DNA from 4 places in the Bacillus shivajii genome. Region 3 is predicted to be linked to each of the others. Evidence: riboswitches for the same ligand, from Rfam matches in the RefSeq annotation. Region 3 holds a riboswitch; each other region holds the start of a gene.
What was found. A riboswitch is a leader RNA that binds a small molecule or an ion and turns the genes downstream of it on or off. The one in region 3 is predicted to bind S-adenosylmethionine.
Positions count from the first base shown of each region.

Region 1: another riboswitch for S-adenosylmethionine. It lies ahead of LGQ02_RS04165 (methionine ABC transporter ATP-binding protein); the one in region 3 lies ahead of LGQ02_RS17405 (methionine ABC transporter ATP-binding protein).
Region 2: another riboswitch for S-adenosylmethionine. It lies ahead of LGQ02_RS16380 (hypothetical protein); the one in region 3 lies ahead of LGQ02_RS17405 (methionine ABC transporter ATP-binding protein).
Region 4: another riboswitch for S-adenosylmethionine. It lies ahead of metX (homoserine O-acetyltransferase MetX); the one in region 3 lies ahead of LGQ02_RS17405 (methionine ABC transporter ATP-binding protein).

Region 1 covers NZ_CP084703.1:862,843-866,740, forward strand. The annotation lists gene LGQ02_RS04140 (nitric oxide synthase oxygenase) at 1-6, shown strand, start outside; partial or broken gene LGQ02_RS04145 (staygreen family protein) at 3-491, opposite strand; gene LGQ02_RS04150 (NUDIX hydrolase) at 683-1,117, opposite strand; gene LGQ02_RS04155 (VOC family protein) at 1,204-1,602, shown strand; gene LGQ02_RS04160 (HIT family protein) at 1,614-1,997, shown strand; SAM riboswitch class I at 2,245-2,370, shown strand; gene LGQ02_RS04165 (methionine ABC transporter ATP-binding protein) at 2,509-3,537, shown strand; gene LGQ02_RS04170 (methionine ABC transporter permease) at 3,527-3,898, shown strand, end outside.
Region 2 covers NZ_CP084703.1:3,381,101-3,384,998, reverse strand. The annotation lists gene LGQ02_RS16395 (class I SAM-dependent methyltransferase) at 1-171, opposite strand, end outside; gene LGQ02_RS16390 (metal-sensitive transcriptional regulator) at 389-649, shown strand; gene LGQ02_RS16385 (YitT family protein) at 782-1,666, opposite strand; SAM riboswitch class I at 1,924-2,014, shown strand; gene LGQ02_RS16380 (hypothetical protein) at 2,149-2,784, shown strand; gene LGQ02_RS16375 (hypothetical protein) at 2,888-3,676, opposite strand.
Region 3 covers NZ_CP084703.1:3,597,532-3,601,429, forward strand. The annotation lists gene LGQ02_RS17395 (MetQ/NlpA family ABC transporter substrate-binding protein) at 1-154, opposite strand, end outside; gene LGQ02_RS17400 (methionine ABC transporter permease) at 174-803, opposite strand; gene LGQ02_RS17405 (methionine ABC transporter ATP-binding protein) at 853-1,878, opposite strand; SAM riboswitch class I at 2,133-2,241, opposite strand; gene LGQ02_RS17410 (hypothetical protein) at 2,294-2,662, opposite strand; gene LGQ02_RS17415 (MFS transporter) at 2,726-3,898, opposite strand, start outside.
Region 4 covers NZ_CP084703.1:3,358,361-3,362,258, reverse strand. The annotation lists gene LGQ02_RS16295 (molybdopterin biosynthesis protein) at 1-550, shown strand, start outside; gene LGQ02_RS16290 (twin-arginine translocase TatA/TatE family subunit) at 612-821, shown strand; SAM riboswitch class I at 1,336-1,462, shown strand; SAM riboswitch class I at 1,665-1,791, shown strand; gene metX (homoserine O-acetyltransferase MetX) at 1,886-2,971, shown strand; SAM riboswitch class I at 2,985-3,100, shown strand; gene LGQ02_RS16280 (PLP-dependent aspartate aminotransferase family protein) at 3,654-3,898, shown strand, end outside.

The sequences.
Region 1 (3,898 bases), 1.7 Mb from region 3:
CCTTAAGCATGATTACGAAGTATATTAGAATTTTTGTTCAAGTACATTCTTGGAGTCCCATAATAGAAAGTATGGCGATACGGCTCAAAAGTGGAGTGAAAGATGATATAAATCGGTGAATCAAGTAACGATGGATAGTTAGTGAAGAACGGGAGGTCACCTAAAATCATCCCTTTAAGTGCCGTATCCATTTCTCTTTTGAAAATACGATAACGAATTTGAGCCTCCTCTTCGCTAAACTCACCACCATCAACGTTAGCAACCCCTACTAAATAGTAACGGCAATGGTTGTCTATTTGCCATGATGCTATAACTTCATCTCGCATTTTCTAATCAATCGCTTCAGTATTGTAAATATATCCGATATCTAAAAATAATTCTCCAGTTATATCAGAATGAGTCAATGTGTATTTTCTACCTAAAAGTGGTTGATAGAAATCTGCTGGGGGAATGGTCTTTACTGTTAACTTCTCAGGATCAAAAGAAGACAAAGAAATACCTCCATACTGTTATTTTATTGAGGAAGGGTAGTAGAAATCGCTGTTGTAAACCCTCGTTGTACGATATGTAGGTTTATGACAACATGAGTGGGTAATCGCCTATATTTCATAGAATGTTTTGCCTAGTAGAGAAGCGCTGAAACTGTTCTTTCTAGTAATTCATGAACAACCTTCGATCATATTCATGAATACTTCCTAATTAAGGAAAGGTAATCTCCTTGCTGTCCTGCTAATTGTGGAAGGGAGTGAACGGCTTCCCACCTATATTTGAATACTAGTCCTTCGTCTTCACCGCCACCTGTTACGTGATGTGCCCAGCTTTGTAAATGCTCTCCTTGTATGTGTAAAACAAAAACATGGCGTTCGTGTAATTCCTGTTTTTCCGGGTGAGTGTAGTAGAAGACGCCGACTTTTCTTTGGAGATGTAACTTACTCCGTTTTAGTCCTGACTCTTCTTCAATTTCTCGAAAGAGTGCATCTTCAATTTTTTCTCCTTCTTCGACGGTCCCGCCCGGTACTTGGATTCCTGCTTCTGGTATGTCTTTATGGTCATGCACGAGAAGCTCAAGCTGTTCTCTGTTGCGTCTTGTAATGTATGCTAATACTTTTACTTTCATCTTTTCCTCCTTTAAAACATATTGTTCCAAAATTATATAGGAAAATCTATCGTTATGTCGAATCGATTGATGAAAGGAGTGAGGGAATGCAATTCACACATACACGTTTATTAGTAAAAGATTATGAGACTTGTTTTAAGTTTTATAAAGATACTTTAGGGTTTGAAGTCGATTGGGGGGACGAAAACACAAATTACGCTCAGTTTCAAACGGGTGGACATTTACTTGCGATTTTTGGTCGGAAAATGATGGCTGATGCAGTTGGAAAAAGCGATCGACCTCTAGAAGCACAACAAATGGATCGCATTGTCCTTATCTTTCGCGTAGACAATGTGGATGAATCAGCATACTCGTTGAAGAAGAATGGAGTTAGTCTTGATCTTGAGCCGGTTGATCGACCAGATTGGGGGATTCGTGTTGCTCACTTTAGAGACCCTGACGGGAACTTAATCGAGATAAATGAACCGATCCCATATACTGGTTAGGAGGGATTAACGTGGAACAATGTTCTTTGTGCCATTTTTATGAGTATACGGGGCAAAAAGTTGTGTACGAAAATGAGTATTGTTTATTTTTACAAATGCCACAAGAAGTGTTAATCGGTTCAGGACTCATTATCCCGAAAGAGCATCGTCAAACAGTCTTTGACTTAACGGGAGCAGAATGGAAAGCAACATACGATTTGCTCCGCGAAGTAAAAAGAAAACTAGATGAAGAATATCATCCTGACGGTTATAACGTTGGCTGGAATTGTGAAGAAGTAGGTGGTCAGTCGATTCCTCATGCTCATATGCATGTGATTCCTAGATATAAAGATGAGCCTTATGCTGGCAAAGGGATTCGGTATTGGTTAAAAAGTAGGGAGAATACACGAATCTAAGTAGTTAATGGATCGTATAAAAATCGATACGACCTTGAGCATTCAATGAACGACAAGCATTCCATAAAAAAAAATTTTTTATAAAAAATTCGGAACACTAAATATTATTGATGAATCAGTAATGATTGCGTTTTCAAAATGTAAGATAAATTCATTTTAATCACTATTTTCCGAAAAGTCGATATTGACACATTGTTTTTGCAGATGTAAGATACCCATTACCAACAAAAAACAAAAAATAATAATCTTCTTATCCAGAGAGACAGAGGGACATGGCCCAATGAAGTCTCGGCAGCGGATTTTTACGTATGAAATGTCGTAAAAGTACTGTGCCAATTCCTGCAAGCTATCATAAAAGCTTGGAAGATGAGAAGAGCGAGTTACATACATATATTTTGTGTGAACCCCTCTTCTTATTTGAAAGAAGAGGGGTTTTTTGTTTTAAAAATTGTCATGGACCTGGTCTAGTACAATTTTGTGAACGAGATAGAAAGGGGTTTTAATAGACAGCATGATTACATTTGATAATGTCAGTAAAGTTTTTGGAGATGGTGAAGAAGGGGTTGCAGCGGTAAAGGATGTATCGTTGCAAGTGAATAAAGGTGATATCTACGGTGTGATTGGTTTTAGTGGGGCTGGAAAAAGTACGCTTGTCCGGTGTGTAAACCTTCTAGAGCGACCAACTTCAGGAAGAGTTCTCGTCAATGAGCAGGATATGATGAAATTATCAGCTGCGTCACTGCGTGATGCTAGGAAAAAGATCGGAATGGTCTTCCAGCATTTTAACTTATGTGAGTCGAAAACAGTTTTTAATAATGTGGCCATTCCATTGTATTTATCAAAAACACCAAAAGAAGAAGTGAAACAGCGAGTAAATGAACTATTAGAATTCGTTGGGTTATCTGATAAGGCATCTCAATATCCAGATCAATTATCTGGTGGGCAAAAGCAGCGTGTAGGTATTGCCAGGGCGCTTTCGACTTCACCTGAAGTTTTACTATGTGATGAAGCAACATCAGCACTCGACCCGCAAACAACAGATTCCATTTTACAGCTTGTAAAAAAAGTGAATCGCGAGCTTAACATTACCGTCCTAATGATTACACACGAAATGAACGTGATTCGTGAAGTTTGTAATAAAGTAGCAGTCATGGAAAATGGAGAGCTGATCGAAGAAGGAAGCGTGTTCGATGTATTCTCAAAGCCAAAAGCCAGAACGACGAAAAACTTTGTGAATTCTGTTATGCAGGATGACATTCCGAAATCGATCTTAAATATGCTTGATCCGCAAAATCAGCGAAAGCCGCTATACAGAATTTTATTTGAAGGAAATTTAGCTGGAAAGCCTGTTTTATCTCAAGTGGCAAGAAAGTTTGAACTCGACGTGAATGTCCTGCACGGTCATATCACAGAATTGCAAGAACAACCATTTGGGAATTTAATTGTCCAGTTTGACGGAGCAGACCAGAATATAGAGAAAGCTGTTGAATACATCGGAGAGAACTTGATCATCAAGGAGGTAGAAAATCATGAACGTTGAGTGGAGTACATTTTGGGTTCGCGTTTGGGATGCGACTCTTGAAACATTGGCGATGACCGGTTTTTCCTTATTATTTGCAGCATTAATCGGTTTGCCAGTAGGAATTGCATTAGTTGTTACAAGAGACGGAGGCTTATTTGAAAGTCCATTATTTTTCCGCGTGACAAATACGATCGTAAATATTTTTAGATCAGTACCATTTATTATATTAATGGTTGCGATCATTCCATTTACGAGGTTTGTCGTTGGTACATCTATTGGAACAGCAGCGGCAGTCGTACCATTAGTCGTTTTTGCAGCACCATTTATTGCAAGACTCGTAGAGAGTAGTTTACTAGAAGTATCACCCGGAATCATTGAA
Region 2 (3,898 bases), 220 kb from region 3:
ATGGCCTCTCTGAACAAGTTCAAGTGCTTCCTTTCCAGAGCCTGCTGCAAGGTCTAACACTCTTGATTTAGGGTTATTAGTGGGTAAGTGCTCTTCAAATAAATGAATCGCTTTTTCATTAAGTTGAAAGATATCATCATAGTAGTGCGCTAATGTTGAATAAAATTCCATCGTTTTTCCTCCTCTCTATATAAATTATCTCCCTTTTTGTAGTTCATGTCAGTGTTCCATCTCACACTATTTTCATTTTAATTTGTTAAGCTATTTTTTTCAAAAACACAGTGTTTATTTGTAAGGTGAGCATAAAATATAGTAATATGATAAGAAAGAAAGGAATTTAATTCTTATTATAAATGATTAACACAAAATAAGTTAGGTGGTGGCAATGATGGAATATTCAGCAGATATGAAAAATCGGTTAAAGCGTGTAGAAGGACAAGTACGTGGTGTCATAAAAATGATGGATGATGAAAAAGACTGTAAATCAATCATTACACAAATGACTGCGATCCGTTCTGCAATTGACCGTGCAACAGCTTATGTTGTCGCAAAAAACTTAGAAGTATGTTTAAGAGAACAAACAGAGACGGAAGAAGAGCGCGACGAAGTGATTGAAGAAGCAATAAAAATGCTCGTTAAAAGTCGCTAATCAAAATATATGCAAATGGAAACGAGAGAAATCTCGTTTTTTTATTTATATTGTTCACAAAATTGTCGAGGACCTGGTCCTTGACAATTTTCGTTAGAAAAAGGACCTGCTTTTTAATGCAGGTCCTTTTGATTATGAAATTTTTAAGGGGCGTTTTTCTTGGTCGAATGTAAAGCCTTCTCCGCCAACTTCTTTTACATCATTCACTGAGAAGAATGCGTATGGATCAATATCATCAATAAGATTTTTTAACTGAATAAGTTCATTACGGTTAACAACACAATACAAAACTTGGCGTTCATCCGATGTGAAGCTACCTTTTCCAGTTAAGACAGTAGAGCCACGAGACATTTGCTGAATGATTGCCTTTGAAAGTTCATCAGTTTTGTTTGAAATAATCATTGCAGACTTTGCTGCACTTGCTCCTTCAATAATGAAGTCGATGACGCGGCTAGCAACAAAAACGGTGACGAGCGTATACATGGCAAGGTCTATTGATAAGTGAATTAATGATATTGAAATGACAAATGCATCAAATGTGAACATAAATCGTCCTAAACTCATTCCAGTATACTTATTTGCAAGCCGAGCGAGGATATCAGCGCCTCCTGTTGTTCCACCAGCGCGAAAAATTAGGCCTAGTCCTATTCCTACACAAGCTCCAGCAAAAAGTGAGACAAGGATCATGTCATTATGTAGCGGAAGCTCAGTAATAGGGTACGTTTCAAATAACCTTAGAGATGCAGATAAAGCGATCGTTCCGATAATACTGTAAATTAACATTAATCTACCAAGCAATTTATACCCGATCAAAAATAGGGGGATATTTAATAAAAGGTTGGATAGTGACGGCTCGATTGTAAATAAGTAATAAAGTAGTAAAGTAATCCCTGTAAAACCACCGTGAGCCAATCCATGTTGCATATTAAAATGAATGATTCCAAATCCGAATATCAACGTTCCAACTATAATAATGATGATAGGTTTCATACGAACACCTTCAAATAATTGGGCCATCTTCTATACAACCTCCTTCAATGATTTTTCTCAAATCCAGACGAAGTATAACACAGCCTTTATCCTTCCCCAACACAATTAAGGGAAGTAAATAAATTCAGAAAATGAAAACCGTTTACAACAAAAGCGATGTAATGTAGAAAAAATATGAAGATTATAAGATATGTATTGACCGCACTGAATATAAGTGTTAATATTCAAATAATTCTAACTTTTACTTACTACGTATTTCCTGACAACCTCACCTTTTTTTTAAACTCTTATCAAGAGTGGCGGAGGGACTGGCCCTTTGAAGCCCGGCAACCAGCTATCCACACAAGTATGGTGCTAATTCCTGAAAGATAAGAGGCATTCTTTTTTAGATCTCCAAAAGTTAATTTACATCTATTCCAAGGCCATGTAGCTAAGAACATTTGTTCAACCTATCATTTTTCACCTTATGCATTGTATAATAAGTAATTGGTGAAGGACGGGATGAACGAATGATAAAAAAAATGGCGGTTAGTATAATTGTAATGACGATGTTTACGACTGTACTGTTGTTACTAGTATTTCAATTCGTATCTCCCTCTACATTTGGAGAGGGAAATGAGCAAGATGATGACATTATTACTCATTCATTTCATAATGAAGATTACTATTATTACTTAACAGATGAACAAGTAAATGAGGCGATTGAGCAAGGGAAGGAAAGTTTAACGACATTAGAAGGTTATCAGCTTCCAAAATTAGATTCAACAATAGAATCACAAGACATTGCTTTTGTTTATATAAACACGCCTTATTTAAAGACAAAGTTACTTGCTCGTGATACGTATGATCAATATGGGAGAACAATGAGGCCACAAGAAGTAAAATTAGAGTTAATGGACAAGTTTCTTTCTTTTTCATCCAGGTTTCAAGGTAATAAGGGGTATATATATGAAATTGAAATGGTGCAAGATGGTGAAATGATCGATCCAGTGGAGGTAACAGTATCTGGAAATGGTACATTAAAAACCGTTTATTTCGAGGTTGATGAGATTTCGTTTACTAAAAATGCGCAGTTAATGATAAGTGACCGTTTAGATGATTCAAAATATGAATCTTATGAAATTGATTTTACTCAATATAAATGACTGAGCAGACAAAATAAGGATATTCTCTTTTATCGGGAGAAAGTAAAAACGGGTTGTCTCAATGATGAGACAGCCCGTTACGATTGTATGCAAGCTAAAAATTTTAAGGTGTTCCATCCACAACTTCAGGATAATTCTCAATTAAGTATTCGAACACATCTTGTTCGAACTCATAATACATACGGAAATTGTATTCTTCTTCTGTTTCATCTTCTTTCATCTCTTCTGTTGCCATAACATCAGATTTTATTTCATTCCAAATATAAGGTTTTAAGAACCGGAATTCTAATTGTCTAACAAGTAAAAGTTCGTTTTCTTTTTCTAATTCATTTAGAAATACTCGTGCACTGTCTTCTAGTTCCTCTCTTAAACCATTATTTTCAACAAAGGAAAGAAAGGTGTTTTCATTGTACTCAAACCCTTTTCTTTGTTGTGCGACTTCTAACCAAGATACTAACTCGATCGCGGTTAATCTAGCATCATATTCATTAGCTTCCTCTTCCTCTAAATGGAATCCATCGGTTAACATTGTATATTCTTGGTTTAAAAGTGCATGATCAAAGAAAGATTGCTTTGTAGGGTATTCATGATGTGGTAAGTAATGTTCATTTATTACTGTTTGTGCATGCTCTTTATATTCTTTTTCCTCCAACTCATCTTCGTTTGTAGAATCAGAAAGATGTTCTTCATTTTCATTATTATTTTCATTTGTAATATTTATATTTTCCATATTATCTGTGTTTTCGTTAACTGTTGTATCTTGTTCCTGTTCATTATTCCTTTCAATTGGATAACTCGTAGGATCTGTTTGGTATAAATACAACATCAATACACTAAGAGCTACAAGGATGATTGCTCCTGCAATGATAAAAAACTTTTGACGATTCGCCATCTTGTCACCTCGAATAGTTTTGAGAAAATGAAGATGTCCTTATTATAATGGATATTTGCGAGAAACGAAACAAGAAAGCCTGCCTTATTATAAGGAACTGCTTCAACTTGTAAGGGGTTTACACAACATCTTAGAAAAACGGAGTTTGAAGGTTTACGTTGTTATGAGAAAAGTACCACTTATATCTAGGACTTTATTAGGTGATATTATGGTTCGAAATAG
Region 3 (3,898 bases):
CATGCGGCACGTTTGAAGCTCCTACTGTTAATAATGACGTCTCAACTGTTTCTCCATTATCACCTGTTGATTGTTCTGCTTCACCTGCTCCACAAGCTGCTAATAAACCTACTGATAATACCACTGCTCCAAGTTTCAACATAAATTTTTTCATTAATAATACCCCCATCTTTTTATCTTTTATCTAGTTTATTTGTTACGCGATCGCCGATAATTTGAAGAATAAAGACAATCACTAAAATAAGAATTGTTGCCATTAGTGTTACATCATGTCGACTTCTTTGGAATCCTTCCCGGAAAGCGAGATCACCGAGACCCCCAGCTCCGATAACTCCAGCCATTGCTGTATAACTGACAAGAGCAATCGCTGTTACTGTTAATCCTGAGATCAGTGCTGGCATGGATTCTGGTAATAAGACTTTATAAATAATTTGCCAGTTCGAAGCCCCCATTGCTTTTGAAGCTTCAATGACCCCTTTATCTATTTCACGAAAGGCAATTTCAACTAACCTTGCATAGAACGGTGCAGAACCGATGATTAATGCCGGTAATGCTGCAGAAGGTCCTAAAAATGTTTTTAATATCGCTATCGTAAAGGGAATGAGTAAAACAATTAAAATAATAAATGGGATGGACCTTGTCACATTGACATAGGCACCTATAATTGCATGAACCACTTTATTTTCTAATAAATTGCCTTTGCCTGTTAAAAAGAGCAGTAACCCTAAGATCACACCAATTAAAAAAGTTAATGCTAAGGCAATGACTGTCATATAAACGGTTTCTAACGTCGCATCCCACATTCTTTCCCAATTCACATTTGGAAAGAGCAAAATGTTTCCGAGTAAGAAATTAATCACCGTGGATCACCTCCACTTCTACATCTTGGTTACGTATAAAGTCTTTGACTTTATTTAACTCTTCTTGCGCCCCATCGACACTAATAAATAGTGAACCATATGGGCCGTTTTGCGTTTGACTAATTTTTCCTTGCAATATATTAACGGTGACATCATATGACCTGATGAGATCATTGATAAGTGGCTTCTTCGCATCGCCTCCAACAAAAGTAAGCTGAAGGACGGTGTGAATGCCATTTTCTGAAAATAAATGACGGATTGCCTCTTCTGTTTCTTCTGGCTCGGTCACTTGCTTAACAAATTCTTTTGTCATGTGTTCTTTCGGCTTTTTAAAAATATCAAGAACGTTTCCTTGTTCCACAATTTGACCATCTTCCATCACTGCTACGCGGTGGCAAATTTTTCGAATGACGTGCATTTCATGAGTAATAAGAACAATTGTTAAGCCTAGCTTCTCATTAATGTCAACGAGTAAATCCAAGATCGATTCTGTTGTTTTCGGGTCTAATGCAGAAGTTGCTTCATCACAGAGCAACACTTTCGGATTATTTGCGAGCGCCCTAGCAATACCAACTCGTTGTTTTTGCCCGCCACTTAATTGTGATGGATAGGATCCTCCACGTCCGCTTAAGCCAACAAGCTCGATTAATTCATTCACTCGGTTGTCACGTTCTTTTTTAGGAACGCCTTTGATCTCAAGCGGGAATGCAATGTTTTCTTTTACAGTACGTGACCATAATAAATTAAAATGTTGAAAAATCATCCCAATCTCTTGTCGTGCATTTCTTAATTCTTTTTTTGAGAGATTGTTCATGTTTTTATCGGCAACAGAGACTTCACCAGAAGTTGGTGCCTCTAACATATTTAAAAGTCGAATTAATGTACTTTTACCTGCACCACTGTATCCGATGATCCCAAAGATTTCTCCTTTTTCGATCGTCAAGTCAATATGATCTACAGCTGTTACTTTGCCGTCCCTCGTATTGAAGGTTTTCACCAATTTTGATAACGAGATCATTTGAATAAGCCTCACTTTCTATAAACCTAACTAATATATTTATTAATCTCATATGATTACTAGGTTTAAAACATCTATGATTATTTCACTGCACTTAGTCTCCGATTGATAAACTAAACTCAGCTTTTTTCTTTTCGCTTCTAGACTCTGTTGTCGTTTTCTATTTAATACTCAAATCAAGATAGAAAACAAAAAACCTTTCAGCGCAATAAGACGAGCTGAAAGGTTTCCAATATCAAGACTGAAAAACCTTTCTCTCATCTCTCAAAGCAGTTATCTGCTTTGTTGGAATTGGCACCTTCCAATTTTCATTGTGGTTGCCGGGCTTCATCGGGCCAGTCCCTCCGCCTCTCTGGATAAGAGAATTTGTTTTTAATTATTTAACTCATTAAATCAGTTAAGTAGGATATTATCATTAACCGATTTTACTGTCAACATGTTTCCTACCTTTTCGATCAGAAGTATTTGCCAAATAAAATAAAGATTCTATTAATAACAAGTCTTTTAACTTCCCTTTTACTTTCAGGTCTTCTCGTTTTTTCATAGATAGTAGGAAGTCCTCACCGTACAATAATTCTTTTAGATCATCTTCACTGCCTTCAATGATAACATGACTATCGCAATCAAGCCCACTCACAATTTTTAACAAATTGTTATCGACCATTAAATAACAGAGTTCCTGTTCATTATTGAAAGAAACAGTTAATACACGATTCATCATTAACTTTTGGAGCGCGTCTTTTTCTCGGACTCGATTTATGAATTCATTAATTACCTCTTTCAATTTATCCCCGCCTTTTTACTTATTTCCTTGTAAACTTATTCCACTTCCTCCTCTTATTTTCCTCTATCCTGCAACAGTTCTTGATAGATTTTCTGATTTCGGAAGGGGCTTTCGGAAAACAATGAAGAAATAGACGGTTCCAATGACATAGAGGGCTCCAGTAATTGAAAAAACGATCGCGTATCCTGAGTATGAGCCATATACCATGACGATCGTCGTTGAAACTGGACCCATCACAGCCCAACCGAGCTGGAAAACAGCTTGCCCGACGGAATTTGCAAGTCCTTTGATCGAATCGTCAACACTTCGCATCATAAGTGACATTTGAATTGGGTTTCCTGCGTTCATTAAAGCTTGCCGGAATAGAAAACCAAATACAGCCCAATAAATATTTTCAGTAAAAGCTGTAATTAATAAAAACGGAATCGACAATAGCTGTAAGATGACGACCGCATTGACTTCACCGACTTTTTTCACAACGGCAGGACCGATGAGAAGAGCGATAGCGGTCATCCCTTGCCCTGCTGAAATGATGATCCCAACAAGTGAATGCGAAATATCAAACCTGTCTACAAAATATAGGTTTAAATACGGGATCACAAGCCCTGAACCAAAACCAATTAAAATTTGTGCAACGGCAAATAAAAGAATGATCTTAATCCCTTGTTTATGTGTGTTAAATAATTTTTTAAAGGACCTATTCCCGTCTGATTTATCCGTAAGTTTACGATCTTCTCTAATTTTTAAAATAGGAATGAGCGCTGCAAAAAAGAAGCCTGCCCCAATTAATAACGTAAGCCGAATGCTCCACAGTGTATTAAAACCAACGATGTAATTAAAAAAGTCGCTTAATGTTCCTCCAAGTGTATTACCAATGACATTTGCCACCATGATAATCGCAAAGTTAAAACTAAACAGGTGGACTCGTTGTTTTTCTGTCGAGTTTTCTGCCAGAAGAGGAATCGAAGAAACTTGGATAAAAGCCATAAACATCCCTGTCATAAACGCTGTACCAAGTAAGAGAACTTCTAGCGATAATATCGCCCTTAAAAATAAACTAGACGCTGCAAATACTGCGCCAACGAAAATGAGTTTTTTCCTGCCAATTCTGTCACTTAATATTCCAGCCGGTAGTAGAAGGAGTGCTGTCGCCATCGATTGAAAGGCAATGACACTACCATTCATTTGATCATCATACCCTAATTCTCGAATGTAATAATTATAAATGATCATAAA
Region 4 (3,898 bases), 240 kb from region 3:
TTTGTTAGACCCTGAAACAGGTGTTTATAATATATCGTATTTAGAGAGGTTCCTTCACGGTGAAGATGTCGTCTTGCTTCCGTTTTTAAAAAGAGAGCAAGGGTTAATCGTTCCGAAAGGTAATCCACTAAACATTCAAGGCGTTCGTTGTTTGGCTGAAAAAAATTCAGTGTATGTAAACAGACAACGTGGTGCTGGAACTCGTATACTTTTTGATCATTTATTAAATGATCAAGGGATTGAACCTGACGAAATTACAGGCTATGATCGTGAAATGTTTACACATTTAAGTGTTGCAGCTGAAGTAAGAATGAGTGAAAGAAATGTCGGAATGGGCATCTATTCAGCGTCCAAAGCGATGGATCTTGACTTCATTCCTATTGGAGACGAGTCATATGATTTAGTGATGCGTACGTCTTTCTTAGAAAGTGAGCAAGGCCAAAACTTACTAAATGTCATAAAAAGTGAAGTGTTTAAACAAAATGTAGAACGTTTAGGCGGATATAAAGTCCAAGAAAATATTGAACCGTATTACTTAGCAAAAGTTTAAAAAATAGACATTGTTTTTTGTCAAAAACTCGTGTAATTTAAACGTAGGAGGTGCGTTATTTATGCTTTCAAACATCGGAATTCCAGGCTTAGTTTTAATTCTCGTCATCGCACTAATTATTTTTGGACCGAAAAAGCTACCTGAAATGGGAAGAGCTGTCGGGCAGACGTTAAAAGAATTTAAGAAATCAACAAAAGAATTAACAAATGAAGTTACAGAACCAATTGACGATATAAAAAATGAAGCAAAAAAAGTGACAGAAGATAAATAATAAGAGTAAACGTCTGGTAAAGGGGAACCCCTTAATCAGGCGTTTTTCTATTGTGTGAATGATCACCACTTCATATGGTGCCAGGCACCTGGGAAAAGAATGGGATTTGATGGTAGGGCACGTATTTTATACATTGTTATACAAGGTTGGGCAAGGGGATCAGTTACAGGATTCGTGACTGTTTGTGTTTTCAACGACGTGTGGTTGTCTGACCTTGCTTTTCCTTGATATTATGGGATATTGCTTGAGTTTTGAATCCTGCAAAAATGAGTCTGATTCACGTGACCCGGACTCAATGTTGTAGGACTCAATCCATGAATAAACAGGTGTAATAATGAATATGAAATCTCGTTAAGTGTATAAAAATACAAATATAATCCTAAATTAAAATCATCCATCATATTTTACTTTCAAACATCGTACAATAAAAAAACATCACTAAATATTTTGACACTTTTTATGATAAGTGTTATGATCTTCATCAACTTCATATTTTTACAAATGTCAAAGAAATTCTTTATCAAGAGAGGCGGAGGGACTGGCCCGACGAAGCCCGGCAACCAGCATGGTATCAATACGATTCAACCATATCATGCAAGGTGCTAATTCCTGCAAAGCAAATTAGCTTTGGGAGATGAGAATGATCCATTTTGTTTTGACAAAATGGCCGCTCAAACATTCATTCACTGATCCCTTTGCTATAACACTTAGCAAAGGGATTTATGTTACATTTTCCATTTTTGCTAAAAAATCTAATAAAAGTTGTTGACGGTAATGCATTAAAGTGTTAATCTTTTAACAAGTTAATCAATAAAAATAATTCAAAAAAATAAAAATATAATTCTCTTATCAAGAGAGGTGGAGGGACTGGCCCGATGAAGCCCGGCAACCAGCATAAATGTGATGTATTATTTACATCCCATATGCAAGGTGCCAATTCCAACAAAGCAGTTGCTTTGAAAGATGAGAGAGGGATCTTTGTCATACATAAGTCTCTCTGTCTCTTTCAGGCAGAGGGACTTTTTTAGTGAAAAAATGATGAATGATGATTAGGAGGTGACAAGGTGAAAGTCAAGCAAAAAACCAACATAACAACTGGTACCGTTACGCTTCCAAAAATCAAGCTCGATTCTGGAGTTGAACTTATAAATGTCACCTTAGCATATGAACGGGCAGGACCTCCAAATGGTGAAACGATTCTTGTCTGTCATGCACTTACTGGAAATCAACATACAGTAGGGACTGAAGATCAGCCAGGTTGGTGGCGAGGATTAATTAATGATCAAAGCTTTATTGATATTCAAACATATGAAGTGATAACGTTTAATGTTTTAGGAGGGTGCAACGGATCGACGGGTCCAACTTCAACAAATCCTTTAACGAGGGAAACTTACAAAGGTGATTTTCCATTTATTACTATACGAGATATTGTTCGAGCTCAACAATTGGCATTACAACAATTAAACATTAACAAATTAAAAGCTGTGATCGGTGGCTCTTTAGGAGGAATGCAAGCACTTGAATGGGCAGTCATGTACCCGGACTTGATTGATCAAGTGATCGTATTAGCTGCCACGCCATCGTTAAGTGATTACGGCATAAGCTATAATGCAATCGCAAGAAAAGCAATTATCGATGACCCAAATTGGAACGGTGGGAACTACACGGATCAAGCCTTTCCGGAAAATGGATTTGCAACCGCTCGAATGATCGGGATGATTACGTATCGATCGGACGGTCTTTTTAACCAAAGATTTCATCGGGACCAAAGAGACGCTTGGGGAAAACGTCACGATGAAATTGCTTATCAAGTAGAGTCTTATCTCCTATATCAAGGAGAAAAATTCACAAAACGTTTTGATCCAAACAGCTACTTGTATTTACTAAAAGCTATGGATCACCACGACTTAGAATATCGAAGAGGGCCACTTACTGAAGTGCTCAGTCGCTTTAAAAAAAATGTTCAGTTAATTGCATTTCAAGGAGATTTACTTTATCCTCCTGATGAAATGAAAAGACTTGCTAATGTGTGGGAAAAAGCTGGTGCTAACGTTCAGTTTCAGGGCATTCAAACGGCCTTTGGTCATGACGGGTTTTTAACCGAATTTGAAAAATGGGGTGAGACCATTCAAAAAACATTACAAAAATAAATAATGAACACAACTCTTATAAAGAGTGGCAGAGGGACTGGCCCGATGAAGCCCGGCAACCACAAAGGACCTTACTTTGGAAGGTGCCAAATCCTGCAAAATGACAGCGTTCATTTTGAGAGATAAGAGAAAGGACACGAGATCACGTCAACCTTTCTCTTATCGCGAAAGGTTTTTATTTTTGGCTCTTTTCGTAAACTTTGTTGCTATTTTTAAAAAGATTGGTTGAGTGAAAGGCGGCGATTCCAGCGCCGAGCGTAGCATTATAAATAAGCTGCGAGTTGTCTCGACGGACAAAGCTGCATAGCGTTGCTCGCAGAGGAAGAGACAGGAAACATATTGGCTGAAGCGTTGCCCACGGCAAAGAAGACACTGTGAATTCGAAAGAAGTGAAGAATGAACAGATGTCGCACTTGTGCCTAGAGGTGCAAAGAAGACACTGTGAATTCGAACGAAGGGAAGAATAAACAGATGTCGCACTTGTGCTCTGGAGTGAAAGCGCCCGTCTGTAACGTAAACCAAGCCTGAAAGATTTCTCAAAAACAACAATCTATGCGAAAAGAGCCTTATTTTTAGATAGCTTGTAAAGAGAACGAAGTGAATTTAAAAGGACAATCGCATTTCTACCCATGATTAAACTTATTTCAGGATAGAATCTTTAAAAAATTAGGAGGAATGACAAATGAGTAACAATCAAAACTTTGAAACTTATAACTTAGAAACAGTGGCTTTACACGGAGGGCAGGCACCAGATCCAACGACAGGTTCACGAGCTGTCCCGATTTATCAAACGAGTTCATACGTTTTCCATGATACGGATCATGCAGAAAGTCTTTTTTCACTTGATGAGCCTGGTAACATTTATAGCCGTATTGGAAATCCGACTGTCGACGTTTTTGAAAAACGAATTGCCCTATTAGAAGAAGG